DNA from 4 places in the Peribacillus sp. P4_D6 genome. Region 2 is predicted to be linked to each of the others. Evidence: riboswitches for the same ligand, from Rfam matches in the RefSeq annotation. Region 2 holds a riboswitch; each other region holds the start of a gene.
The links. A riboswitch is a leader RNA that binds a small molecule or an ion and turns the genes downstream of it on or off. The one in region 2 is predicted to bind cyclic di-AMP.
Positions count from the first base shown of each region.

Region 1: it holds a riboswitch for cyclic di-AMP, as region 2 does, so the genes downstream of both, AC1DVB_RS21945 (APC family permease) here and AC1DVB_RS11730 (hypothetical protein) in region 2, are expected to answer to the same signal.
Region 3: it holds a riboswitch for cyclic di-AMP, as region 2 does, so the genes downstream of both, AC1DVB_RS02910 (APC family permease) here and AC1DVB_RS11730 (hypothetical protein) in region 2, are expected to answer to the same signal.
Region 4: it holds a riboswitch for cyclic di-AMP, as region 2 does, so the genes downstream of both, AC1DVB_RS04980 (TrkH family potassium uptake protein) here and AC1DVB_RS11730 (hypothetical protein) in region 2, are expected to answer to the same signal.

Region 1 covers NZ_JBFUIQ010000118.1:7,292-10,463, reverse strand. The annotation lists gene AC1DVB_RS21945 (APC family permease) at 1-1,633, opposite strand, end outside; cyclic di-AMP (ydaO/yuaA leader) riboswitch at 1,794-1,937, opposite strand; gene AC1DVB_RS21940 (multicopper oxidase domain-containing protein) at 2,992-3,172, shown strand, end outside.
Region 2 covers NZ_JBFUIQ010000029.1:28,959-32,130, reverse strand. The annotation lists gene AC1DVB_RS11735 (Na-translocating system protein MpsC family protein) at 1-309, opposite strand, end outside; cyclic di-AMP (ydaO/yuaA leader) riboswitch at 554-695, shown strand; gene AC1DVB_RS11730 (hypothetical protein) at 1,087-1,470, shown strand; gene AC1DVB_RS11725 (potassium-transporting ATPase subunit F) at 1,651-1,725, shown strand; gene kdpA (potassium-transporting ATPase subunit KdpA) at 1,751-3,172, shown strand, end outside.
Region 3 covers NZ_JBFUIQ010000003.1:116,186-119,357, forward strand. The annotation lists gene AC1DVB_RS02900 (glycosyltransferase family 2 protein) at 1-834, shown strand, start outside; gene AC1DVB_RS02905 (GtrA family protein) at 794-1,249, shown strand; cyclic di-AMP (ydaO/yuaA leader) riboswitch at 1,601-1,746, shown strand; gene AC1DVB_RS02910 (APC family permease) at 1,885-3,172, shown strand, end outside.
Region 4 covers NZ_JBFUIQ010000008.1:32,340-35,511, forward strand. The annotation lists gene AC1DVB_RS04975 (potassium channel family protein) at 1-490, opposite strand, end outside; gene AC1DVB_RS04980 (TrkH family potassium uptake protein) at 514-1,845, opposite strand; cyclic di-AMP (ydaO/yuaA leader) riboswitch at 1,996-2,138, opposite strand; gene AC1DVB_RS04985 (hypothetical protein) at 2,468-2,659, shown strand; gene AC1DVB_RS04990 (TetR/AcrR family transcriptional regulator) at 3,065-3,172, opposite strand, start outside.

The sequences.
Region 1 (3,172 bases), on a different contig from region 2:
TAAGTGGGTTGATGATACTTCTATAATGAGAGTGCAGTGTCACCAGTCTTACTTCAGGTTGCCATTTCTTCCATTTTTCTTCAAATTTCTTCTCGTCTTCTCTTTCAAATGCAACATACACTGCAATAATTTGTTGAGGAGAAAGCGATTTAGCATAATTTAAGGTATTTTCTACAACATGAGTCATACCAGCAACAGGCACTATCATAACATTACCTTCAATGGCCACAGATGGTTCACAAGTTGTAAGCCTAAGTTGGTCTCCAACTGCTTCATAATGCTTTTTAATTCGATGGAAGATAAGGACAATGATAGGTAGAAAAATTAGGATTGACCAAACCTGAGAGAATTTTGTTAAAAAGAACATCATTGTGACCGTGAAACTAATAACAGCACCAATCGTATTAACTATTAGTTTTGGAAGCCAACGCTGAGGTTTCTCACGAATCCATTTAACCATCATTCCTGTTTGGGACAATGTAAATGGAATAAAAACTCCAACTGCATAAAGCGGGATTAGATGCTCTGTTTCTGCCTGAAAAGCAACAATTAAAATTATTGAAGCAATACCAAGGATGATGATGCCATTTGAATATCCTAATCGGTCTCCTCTAACTAGAAACATCCTTGGAATATACTTATCCTTTGCAAGATTCACTGCCAACAACGGGAAAGCCGAATAACCAGTATTCGCAGCAAGGATTAATATCAATGCTGTAGTTCCTTGAATAAAGAAGTACATGAAATTCCGCCCGAAAGTTTCTTCGGCAATTTGGGAAACAACGGTTACCTCTCCACTTGGAGAAATGCCATAATAATAGGCTAAAAATACGATTCCTGAAAACAGTATGGCAAGCAAGGCTCCCATTGCCATTAATGTTTTAGCAGCATTATTTGGAGCTGGGTCTTTAAAGTTAGGAATAGCATTCGATATGGCTTCAACCCCTGTTAAAGCGGAACTTCCTGAAGCAAACGCCCTTAAAAGAATAAACAAACTGATTCCCGCCACAGGTGTACCTATTGGGGTGTGTAATTCAGGCGAAACTCCTCCAGTTAGAATATTATAAATACCCACACCAATTAATATAAACAACGCTATAACGAATAAGTAAACGGGGTAGGCTAATATTGAAGCAGACTCCGTTACTCCTCTTAAATTCAAAATTGTAATAAAAATGACAAATACAATGGCAATTTCCACATTATAGTTATGTAAAGTGGGAAAGGCAGATGTTAAAGCATCGGTCCCAGCAGACACACTTACAGCAACAGTTAGTATGTAGTCTACCAATAGGGATCCTCCAGCTATTAAGCCTGGATTTACACCTAAATTGCTCTTTGAAACCACATACGCCCCACCGCCATGAGGATAAGCAAAGATGATTTGCCTATAAGATAATATGAGAGCTGTTAAAAGAACTAATACACCTACTGCGATAGGAATTGAATACCAAAATGCTGCTGCACCTACCGTAATCAATACTATCAAAATTTGTTCAGGACCATATGCCACTGATGATAGAGCATCAGAAGAAAGGATTGCTAATGCTTTCGTTTTGTTAAGTTTTTGTTCTCCTAATTCATTGGATTTCAAAGGTCGTCCAATTAAAAGCCTTTTTATGAATGGAATCATTAATCACGCACCGCCTAATATATCTATTGGTTAATTTTTACCCTTATCAATAGTAATTACTCAAAAAAGAAATAATTTTACATGCATAAAAAAAGTGCCTACAAGTCATATTTAATAGACCTGGAGGCACATCACTTTTCGTGTGTCACAAGCTCCACCTTCCTTCTCAATTTAACGCTTACGAGGTTAGCTGTCGGATTCGGACCTTTGAGTAGCCCTACCTTAAAAGGATTCACCCCTTGGGTTAAGTAACAACCCGCAAAAATGGTTCCCCCGTACCTAATGATTTCAGCGATTTAGAAATTTGAAACCTTGATTATAATACTCCTGTGTTCAGAAAATGTAAATGAATTTTTGTAAAGATTAAAACCGAGGAAAACGGAAATGTCAGTAGTACATATTAGTTAATGCTTTAGTATTTTTGATTACTAACACGGAAGGAGGATTTACATGTTCAAAGAAAATAATCCTTATTATCTGATGAATTATTAGATGAGTTAGCTAAAGACATTAACCAGCAATATGGGGGTCCCACAAAAGAACAAATTGCGGAACCCATAAACAATGATTAGAATATAAGTCCACAAGAAAGTACCCTTTGATATTGAACTCATACCATTGTGTTTATTGGTCTCACATTTTCATTAAACTTCCCCGTTAGCCATCCATGAAGCGTAAAAATTAGCGTTTCACCACAGAGAATGAAAATTGGTTTCTAGGTCGATAATGTTTTAATGGCTGGCAAAGAAGGTCGTTGAACTATGGTGCCTTTGAGCTCCTCCGTTAGTCTGACTCCGACGACACAACGGTGTACCACCGACTGTCGCGCCCTTTATGGGTAGTACTCATGGGAGATTAATCCTTTTTTGGTCGTCGCGCTAGCCTCTACTTAATTTGTTATAATTGAAGGTTTTTGTTTACGATTTACCTAACTCAATCTGATCACTCATAAGGCTCAGCCTTTTTAAAAAAAAGTAATTTTCTGGGTCTATTTTTGTATGCTCTTTTTTGGTTTTAAGAATATTTTAATTTTCATGGGAGTTCGGAGAAAAAGGCTGCCGAAGCAACCAACCAATTATTGAAGTACAAGTCCTCTTTTTCTATTTGTGATTATGTAAAAGTTTATTCTCATAAACAATAGGGACTAGATCCATTCCCACCCTTTTTGCAGCAATATATCTTCTGTAACCGTCCGGATGGATCTTAGTTCATCCACCTTTTCAGATCCATACTTGCTTATCATCGTATACGAAGTATTCTGAAAAAAAAGAGTTGACATAAAACTTGTATCTACCTTAAAGTATAGCTAATACAACAAAAAGTTTACTTAAGGAAACTTTTTAGGAGGGGGTCAAGTAATGACTGATGAGAAAAAGGTTTCCCGCAGAGATATTTTAAAGATGGGGACTGCAGGTGCGTTTGGAGTAGCTGGATCTTATTACTTAAATAAAATGGCACAATTTCCAACTATGGCTCAGGCATCCAATAATTCGTCTCACAAGAATGGCAATCATTCCAATCATGCAAATATGAGTGATA
Region 2 (3,172 bases):
TGTTTTAGTGCTAATATCACTATGGGAGGAAAGAACTTTACATCCAGTTTGATCTTCAACTATTTTTTCGTAATCCTTGGTGTACATTTCACGAAGAAGCGAGCGCATTTTTTTTACAAGTTTTTTGCCGGAATTGTGACTGACAAGATGCTTTTCTTCCACAGTCAGGACACCTTTAAAACGAGTAATCAACATGTCATTAATTATATATGTTTTTGCTTCCTGTGGTCCTCTGCCTATCAGATCACGCTGGAACTTAATAAATGCTGCACTTATTTCTGCTTCAAGTTTCTTTTTGGGATTTAACATAATGCCTCCATTTTATCTCGGGAATTTATGGGATTTATCATAATACCCAACCTTAGTTATTGTCAATGTAAGTTTACAAACCTATAAAAAAATTTGTAATCACTAGAATTATTAAGTAAATTTAGTTTTTGCTGACTAATTTGGACTAAAATGACTGTATATGGTCGATTTTGAATTAATATCGTGATTTTATGAGGTTTACAAACATTTAATGATGAGCGTAGAATAATCCACATAAATAACAATTTGATATCGGCCAAATCTCAAGAAATTGAGAACGGAGGACCCACTATTTTTGGGGTTAATTCTGCATTTGCAGAAGGGATGAGATACTCTTTCGCCATCCTACCCGTCAGCTAACTTCGTCGGCTAAAGCGAAGGAGGTCATAAGACCACCTTAATTCAGGAGGCTTTTTTTGTTATGTTTGTAGCAAGATAGCAACCTGGCATTTCCGTAGGTCTTTTTATTATGCCTATAAATGAAAAGGTTTCTTGGAAGACAGATCGCACAGAGCGCTGTAAAGCTTGCTGGGTGATAAGTAGACCAATGAGTACTTTTTCTCCAATTTTATATGTTTGCTTTGCAATGCATCCAATAACCAATGTGTGAATCGTATTGATTAACGCTGGAGTATGGATAGCTACTGCATGGCTGCATACATGGGGAAAGAGTAAGCATTGGTCTATTTTTTATGTTTTCCACTGGCAGGATTTTCTTGCCCAGAAAGAATGCAGATTGAAAAATTAATAAGAGAAAGTACAAATGGGGTGAATTGGATGGGAAAAGTATTGCTTGTTGGGAAAGGAAAATTATTCAAATCTGTAAAGGAAAGTATAGGGGCCACCCACACGGATACAAGTAACGTAGAAACTGTAAACTATGATGAAGAATGGTTTAAGCCTACAAGGAACCAGAAGGAATGTGATGGAATAATGGTTCAAAACTCAGAGCAGGATAACTGTGTTTATCTATTCCCTAATTCTCTGTTTGATGGAATTAATCTTGTGAGATTATTTTCAGAGTTCAAATCTTTGAGGTTGTTTGTTGTCACTCATGATCAACAATATTCTAGTCTATATAAAAAAATGGGAGCTGATTTTGTCATCTTCAGTAAACCAGAATGTTACAGCTATAACTGGCTGCTAACAAGTGGAACCTAGTTTCTTTAAGAAACTCATAGGGGGTGAGCACATTTTAATTGTTTGAAATTTTTATAGTTTGGAAGGAGAGACGTCAATGGATCTTATATCAGTTTCACTTACAGCTTTTTCATTCTTATCATTTTTTGGATTTATCCATTTTTGTAACAAAGTTATAGAAGAAAAAGGAGAGTAGAAACGATGTTTTTATTATTTATTGTTGGAGCACTTTCGTTGTATTTAATTCATGCTTTAATTTACCCGGAAAAATATTAATAGCTACAAAACGGAGGAAATGCAAATGGATTTTTTACAAATCGGTCTGGTATTAGCACTCGTCATTATCCTGGCAATACCACTGGCGAAATATTTAGCTAATGTTTATTCCCTTGAAACAACAAAACAAGATCGGATGTTTGGATGGTTAGAAAGGGGCATTTATAAATTATCTGGTATTAATACCGGTGATATGAACTGGAAGCAATATGTAAAGGCACTACTATTGAGTAATTTAGTCATGTTTATTATTTCGTACATGATCATTCGATTTCAAGGAGTTRTACCGGGTAACCCAAGTAAGATAGACAACATGGATCCATTATTGGCATTCAATACTGCTGCAAGCTTTCTTACTAATACTAATTTACAGCACTACAGCGGGGAATCGGGACTTTCTTATTTATCGCAAATGGTCGTCATCATATTTTTGATGTTCACGACACCGGCTACTGGTCTTTCGTTATGTATGGCTTTTTTCAGAGGTCTGACAGGCCAGCGCAGTATGGGGAATTTTTATGTGGATTTAATTCGTTCCATCACCCGGGTACTACTGCCGTTATCTATCTTAATCGGTCTTGTCCTAGTATCTCAAGGGGTTCCGCAAACCCTTGATCCTACGGCCATTGCAACTACATTGGAAGGTGCGAAGCAGAATATTGCACGTGGGCCAGTAGCTGCGTTAGAGTCTATTAAACATTTAGGGACAAATGGCGGTGGATTTTTTGGTGTCAACTCGGCCCATCCCTTTGAGAATCCTAATGGTTTCACCAATATAATAGAGATTTTATCAATGTTTCTGATACCTGCTGCTCTTCCTTTAACGTTTGGGTATATGGCAAAAAACAAGAAACTAGGTTGGATTCTTTTTTCAGCAATGGGATTAATGTTCCTTGTTTTCTTAGGTGTTACGTATTTCAGCGAACAAAATGGAAATCCATCATTAGAGAGAATAGGGATTTCTCAAGAGAATGGAAGTATGGAAGGCAAGGAGGTGCGGTTTGGAATTGCACAGAGTGCCCTTTTTACAGCCGTTACGACAGCAGCTACTACAGGTACAGTTAATAATATGCATGATACGCTTACTCCACTTGGCGGATTAGTGCCATTGGCAGAAATGATGTTGAACTGTGTGTTTGGTGGTGATGGAGTAGGGACGGTTAACATCCTTATGTACGCAATAATGGCAGTATTCATTGCCGGGTTGATGGTTGGACGAACGCCGGAGTTTTTAGGGAAGAAAATTGAAGGCAGGGAAATGAAACTAATAGCCATTACCATTCTTCTACATCCATTAATCATATTAGTTCCGTCAGCTATTGCTTTAGCTACACAAATGGGCACTTCAGCTATTTCTAATCCGGGTTTTCATGGAATTTCGCAAGTTGTTTATGAGTTTACCTCTTCGGCAGCTAATAATGGTTCCGGATTTGAAGGTTTAGGGGAT
Region 3 (3,172 bases), on a different contig from region 2:
ACGATTAATAATGAATATGTTCGCGGGCTAAAGCTTTCCCGGAATGCTGGACATCAAAATGCACTTCTGGCTGGGTTGTTTACAGCCAAGGAAGCCTCAGATTGTGTGATTTCCATTGATGCAGATTTACAGGATGATATTCAAGTCATCCCGGAATTCATTCGAAAATTCAATGAAGGATGTGAAATCGTATATGGTGTCCGCCAGAAAAGGGACCTTGATTCATTCTTTAAACGAACATCTGCAACAGGTTTTTATAAATTAATGAACAAGATGGGGGTTAACCTTGTCTATAATCATGCCGATTTCCGGCTAATGAGCAAAAGGGCGATCATGGAGTTGGAACGCTTTGATGAAACGAATCTTTTTTTACGGGGGATTGTACCGCTCATTGGGTTTAAGACGGACTCTGTTTATTATGACCGTAAAGAAAGATTGGCTGGGGAAACGAAATATCCATTTAAGAAGATGGTTGCTTTTGCACTTGATGGCATTACTTCCTTTTCAGTTACACCGATCCGGCTTGTATTATGGCTAGGATGTCTTTCCTTTTTCATTAGCTTACTCTTTGGGTCTTACTTTTTATGGTTGAAATTTTATGGGCAGACCGAAACTGGCTGGACCTCATTGATCACCTCCATATGGTTGATCGGTGGACTACAGTTGATTGCTGTCGGGTTGATTGGGGAGTATATCGGAAAAATCTATAATGAATCCAAACGCCGGCCTAAATATATTGTTGATCTTGATCTATTTAATCCGCTCGATTTTAAAAAACGGGAGCAATTAGAAAATGAACGGAACAGTATTGAAAAACTATCTAAAACAAACTAACTCCTTTATCCGCTTTTTATTGGTTGGAATAGTCAATACAGCGGTTGGACTTTCCATCATGCTTTTTCTCATGAATGCTCTTGAATTATCTTACTGGATCTCCACCTTTATCGGCAATGGTACGGGAGCTGTAACGAGTTTTCTCTTGAACAGGACTTTTACCTTTAAAAGCGATATAGAATGGCGGCGAGGAGTTGCCCGTTTCTTTTGCGTCATCCTGATTTGTTATTCCGCCGCTTATTCTATAGGACAAGCCATTGCAGAATCACTGGAAGGAACCGTTCATTTATCCATACAACAAAATTTGGCTGTTCTGATAGGAACAATCTTTTATACAGTGCTTAACTATCTTGGCCAGAAATACTTTGTCTTTAAAAAAAGCAATTTGAGGCCAATTCAAGAAGGAAGGAACTAATTAGCGTAGATGAGTGGAATAATGCCCCCGAATGGACGGGAATTAAAAACGGAATCGGAAAGCGAAATTCTGATTTTATGACTATCCAAGCTGGGGCAGATCTGTTTTACTTGATCCATCACGTTACTTCATTTTTCCTTTTGGGGAATCTATCTTTTGTTCATTGTCTTCTTGAATATCTTCCTTTTAGACAGTTACTTTCCTCCTTTCCTACCTTCGATTCATGTGTTTGCATGACTTTTGTTATATAAGTCAAGAATAAAACCTCGCTTATAAATAATAATTCTATTTCTGTGCAAAATTTTCATTTACTTTTCCATTTCACGGGAGTATGATAATCAACAGTTTCATATTTCTAAATCGCTTAAACCTTATGGTGCGGGGGACCCGTTATTGGGATTGTTTTTACAATCCAAGGGGTGAATCCTTTAAAAGGTAGGGCTACTCTTAGGTCCGAATCCGACAGCTAACCTCGTAAGCGTTATATGAGAAGGAAGGTGGAGCTTGTTAGACAAAAAAATTGATGTCTACAGGTCTATTTAGCTATGACTTGTAGGCATTTTTGTGTTTCGTCTCGTTTTTTTGCTACAGCTGGGAAACATAAACTTATAAATTAAACTGGTGGTGAATTCTTGATGTTATCTTCTATAAAGAGGTTCTTGATCGGGAGACCTTTAAAATCAAATGCACTTGGTGAACAAAAGCTTAACAAAACAAAGGCGTTGGCGATATTATCTTCAGATGCATTGTCTTCGGTTGCATATGGGCCGGAGCAAATATTGATTGTCCTGATCACGGTCGGTGCTGCGGCATTCTGGTATTCAATCCCTATCGCGATTGGAGTATTGATCCTGTTAACCGCTTTGATTTTGTCCTACAGACAAATCATTTTCGCTTATCCACATGGCGGGGGAGCCTATGTGGTTTCAAAAAACAATTTAGGTGTCAATCCAGGGTTGATAGCTGGAGGATCCTTATTGGTCGATTATATATTAACTGTCGCGGTAAGTGTTTCCGCTGGTACGGATGCCATCACGTCCGCTTTTCCCGGCCTGCATGATTATAATGTCCTCATAGCCATTATTTTTGTCATCCTACTTACTATCTTGAACCTTAGGGGGGTTACGGAATCGGCATCTGTCTTGGCCTATCCGGTGTACCTATTCGTTTTAGCCTTGTTCATCTTGATTGGGGTTGGAATTTACAAGATTCTGACGGGAGGAGTCTCACCGGAATTGCATGCATCAATCGGGACTCCGGTAGCAGGCATCAGTTTATTTATACTGCTAAGAGCATTTGCATCAGGAAGCTCCGCATTGACAGGAGTCGAAGCGATTTCAAATGCAATCCCGAACTTTAAAGATCCAGCACCGAATAATGCTGCGAAAACATTAATAGCGATGGGTTCCTTACTAGCTGTTTTGTTTTCGGGAATCGTATACTTAGCCTATTATTTAAGCATTGTTCCTAGCGCAGAGGTAACGGTCGTCTCCCAGATTGCTGAAGAGATCTTTGGACGGAATTTCATGTATTTCTTCATTCAAGGTACAACTGCATTGATCTTGATACTTGCGGCAAATACTGGATATTCGGCTTTCCCTTTGCTTGCGGTAAATCTGGCGAAGGATAAATTCATACCAAGGGCGTTTACGATCAGAGGGGACCGTTTAGGGTATTCCAATGGAATTATCATACTTGGACTTGCATCCATCATCTTGATAGTCGCAGTTGAAGGACATACGGAAAATCTCATTCCGCTTTATGCGGTTGGTGTATTCATCCCATTTACGTTATCCCAGACTGGGATGATTGTTAAATGGATTCGCGAAAAGCCAAAAGGCTGGATGATGAAATTAACCATTAATTCAATTGGTGCCATAATTAGCTTTATCGTCACGATGATATTCTTTTTAACCAAATTTA
Region 4 (3,172 bases), on a different contig from region 2:
GGCTTTTTCCCTTCATGCTCATGGGGAGGATGATTTCCTCGATATTGTATTCTTTAGAAAGCTCTATGTAGTTCAGCATGTTAGGGGAAAGGAGCTGGTTCGCGACCCGTTCCCCCATATCCCTCTCAGGGTAGATGACCCAGTCGGCACCGACTTTTGTGAGCACCTGACCGTGATTTTTATTAAGTGCCTTGGCAATGACCTTTTTGATCCCAAGCTCTTTTAAAAGCAAGGTAGTTAAAATGCTCGATTGCATGTCATTTCCGATGGCTACGATGACACAATCGAAATTACGGATTCCGATTGCTTTCAATGTCTCTTCTTCGGTCGTATCCGCCATGACGGCATGGGTAACGTTCAGTTCCGCATTCTCGACTCTTTCCTCGTTCACATCAATACCCAAAACCTCTTGGCCTGCCGTATATAATCTATGGGCCACACTGGTTCCGAATCTGCCTAAACCTATTACGGCGTATTGTCGTTTTCCCATCTTTTACACTCCTTCATTCATTATTATCCAATCATGATTTTCCCTTTTGGACGTCGGAACGGATCTGGCTTGCGCCTCATGGCGATAGCAAAGGCCAAAGTCAAAGGGCCAACACGGCCTGCAAACATCGTGAAAATGATGAGCATCCGGCCAACCGGTGATAATTCCGGGGTCAAACCCATTGAAAGTCCCACGGTGGCGAATGCTGAAGTGGCTTCGAACAAAATCATCAAGAAATCAGTTCCGCTTTCAGTGATGGTCAGCAGAATGGAGATGATGGAAACCATGAATACACCAATGAACGTAACGGATAATGCTTTAAAGATCGTTTCACTCACGATGCGGTGACGGAACAAGACCACATCACCCTTACCTTTGATCTGTGACCAAACCGTTCCGACAATCGTCGCCAATGTTGTCGTTTTAATCCCGCCGCCAGTCGATCCGGGTGATGCCCCAACGAACATCAAGAAAATGATGAGCAGTAATGCAGGCTGAGTTAAATCAGGGATATTCAGAGTGTTGGAGCCTGCCGTCCGTGGTGATACCGATTGAAATAAAGACGACAGCATTTTACCCATGAAAGATAAAGGCTGCAATGTCTTGGCATTGCCGTACTCGAATAAAAAGATTAAAATCGCGCCGGCAATCGTAAGGGTCAAGCTAGTCGTCAGAACGATCTTCGTATGTACGGATAAACGATGTGTATTCCGATATTCGTATAGTTCATTCATCACGATAAAGCCTATCCCGCCAAACGTGATGAGGAAGGCAACGGTAAGGGTTACGAATGGATCCGATACATATGGGGTCAAACTCCTGAATTCCCCCATTAAATCAAAGCCGGCATTATTGAAATTCGAGACGGAATGAAAAACACCGTAATAGATCGCCTTGCCGGTTGGCATGTCAAAAGAAAAGCGAATCGATAAGATAAGGGCACCCATGCCTTCAATGATGGCCGTGAAAATTAAAAGCCGTTTCACTAATCTGACTACACCCGCCATGGATAGATTATTTAACGACTCCTGCAGAACTAACCTCCCTTTTAAAGAAATCTTTTTGCCTAATAATAAAAAGAAAAACGTCGCAAATGTCATGAACCCTAATCCGCCTACCTGAATCAGTGTTAAGATGACCAACTCACCAAAAGTGGTGAAGGTCGATCCCGTATCCACAACGACCAGTCCTGTTACACATGTAGCGGAAGTCGAGGTGAATAAAGCATCCAGAAAAGAAAGACCATGGCCATTTTCCGTGGAAATCGGCAGGGTCAATAAATAGGCCCCGATAAGTATCAGGATGGCGAAGCCGAGTACAAGTATTTTTGGCGGATCCAATAAATTTTTTGTCATTCTCAAATGATCATCCCTACTGTATGACTTTTAATCAACAATCTCTTTCTAATCTGTTTAAAGGCATAATAAAAAGACCTGCGAAAACATCGAATAGCTCTATTGCCACAAAAAGCGTGCAAAAAAGGCTCCCGAAATAGGCGGTCCTATGACCTCCTTCGCTTTAGCCGACGAAGTTAGCTGACGGGTAGGATGGCGAAAGAGCTGATCTCATCCCTTCTGCAAGGCAGAATTAACCCCAAATGATTGGGTCCTCCGTACTCATTTATAATGAGTTTTGGCCGAAATGCATTAAATTGATAAACGTATTCTACTCCCATCATTTAGCAGTTGTAAACCCCTAAATCGTAAAAAAATATTTCTTTAATAAAACTGAAAATTTACGTTTTATTTACATTAAAAAAACGTATTGACAAATATTAGTTGGCACATTATGATAGGTTCGATTAATCCAATTATGATAACCGGCATCGATATACTTTATTCAATAATTTCAAGCAGAACATGCTATTGCCAATCGAAATTTGTAATAGATATATTATGTTTCTTTTGTAAAAGATAAAGGAAAAAGCAGTACATTATTAGTTAAATTCAATACATTTTATTAAAAAGGCGGGCAATTATGGAGAAGACGTTCAATAGATATGTTATTAATGCTACAGGCAAGGGTGGCCAAACATATTTAACACAATGCCAGGATAAAGATGCACTAAGGAAATGGATAGCCGATCATGAGGATCAAATCATCATGAATGAATTAAGGATAACGGATAAGAAAAAGAATCCGTTTTTAAAACTGTTTTCCCCAAGGTAAATCAACTGATTCCAACATTCATAGCGGTATTCAATTATTGTAATCCCTGTGCTTTATCCAGGAACGGTGAGCGAAAAATCCATATCTTGTTTTGCTTTTAAACTCATTATATTTAATGAGTTTTTTTGCGTTATTTACAGTATTGAACCTTAGATGTTAAAATTTAGTAACTACTAATGTGGACGTGAAGCAGAGAAAAGTAAAATGAAATGACCACTTACCGAGAGCAGCCGAGGATTGTTGGGTATGAATGGGGGGCATCGCAAATTGGTCTCGTTCCTTGGGGACGGGGTTTTTTATTGTACAGTCAAAGGTGGAGAAGCGATGACATTAAAAAATGCATTGGTATCCTGGAAATCCCCTTCCATTCTTTTGTGCGGAATAGGTATCTCCAACTAAAATCGTTCATTGGATGAATGTGCGCAATTGGCTGATGAAGTTCAAGATTTTAAAATGGATTTTCGCCATTTCTTCCGCCGTTTGTTCTTCGCAGTTCTCCAGCCACTCAGTAAT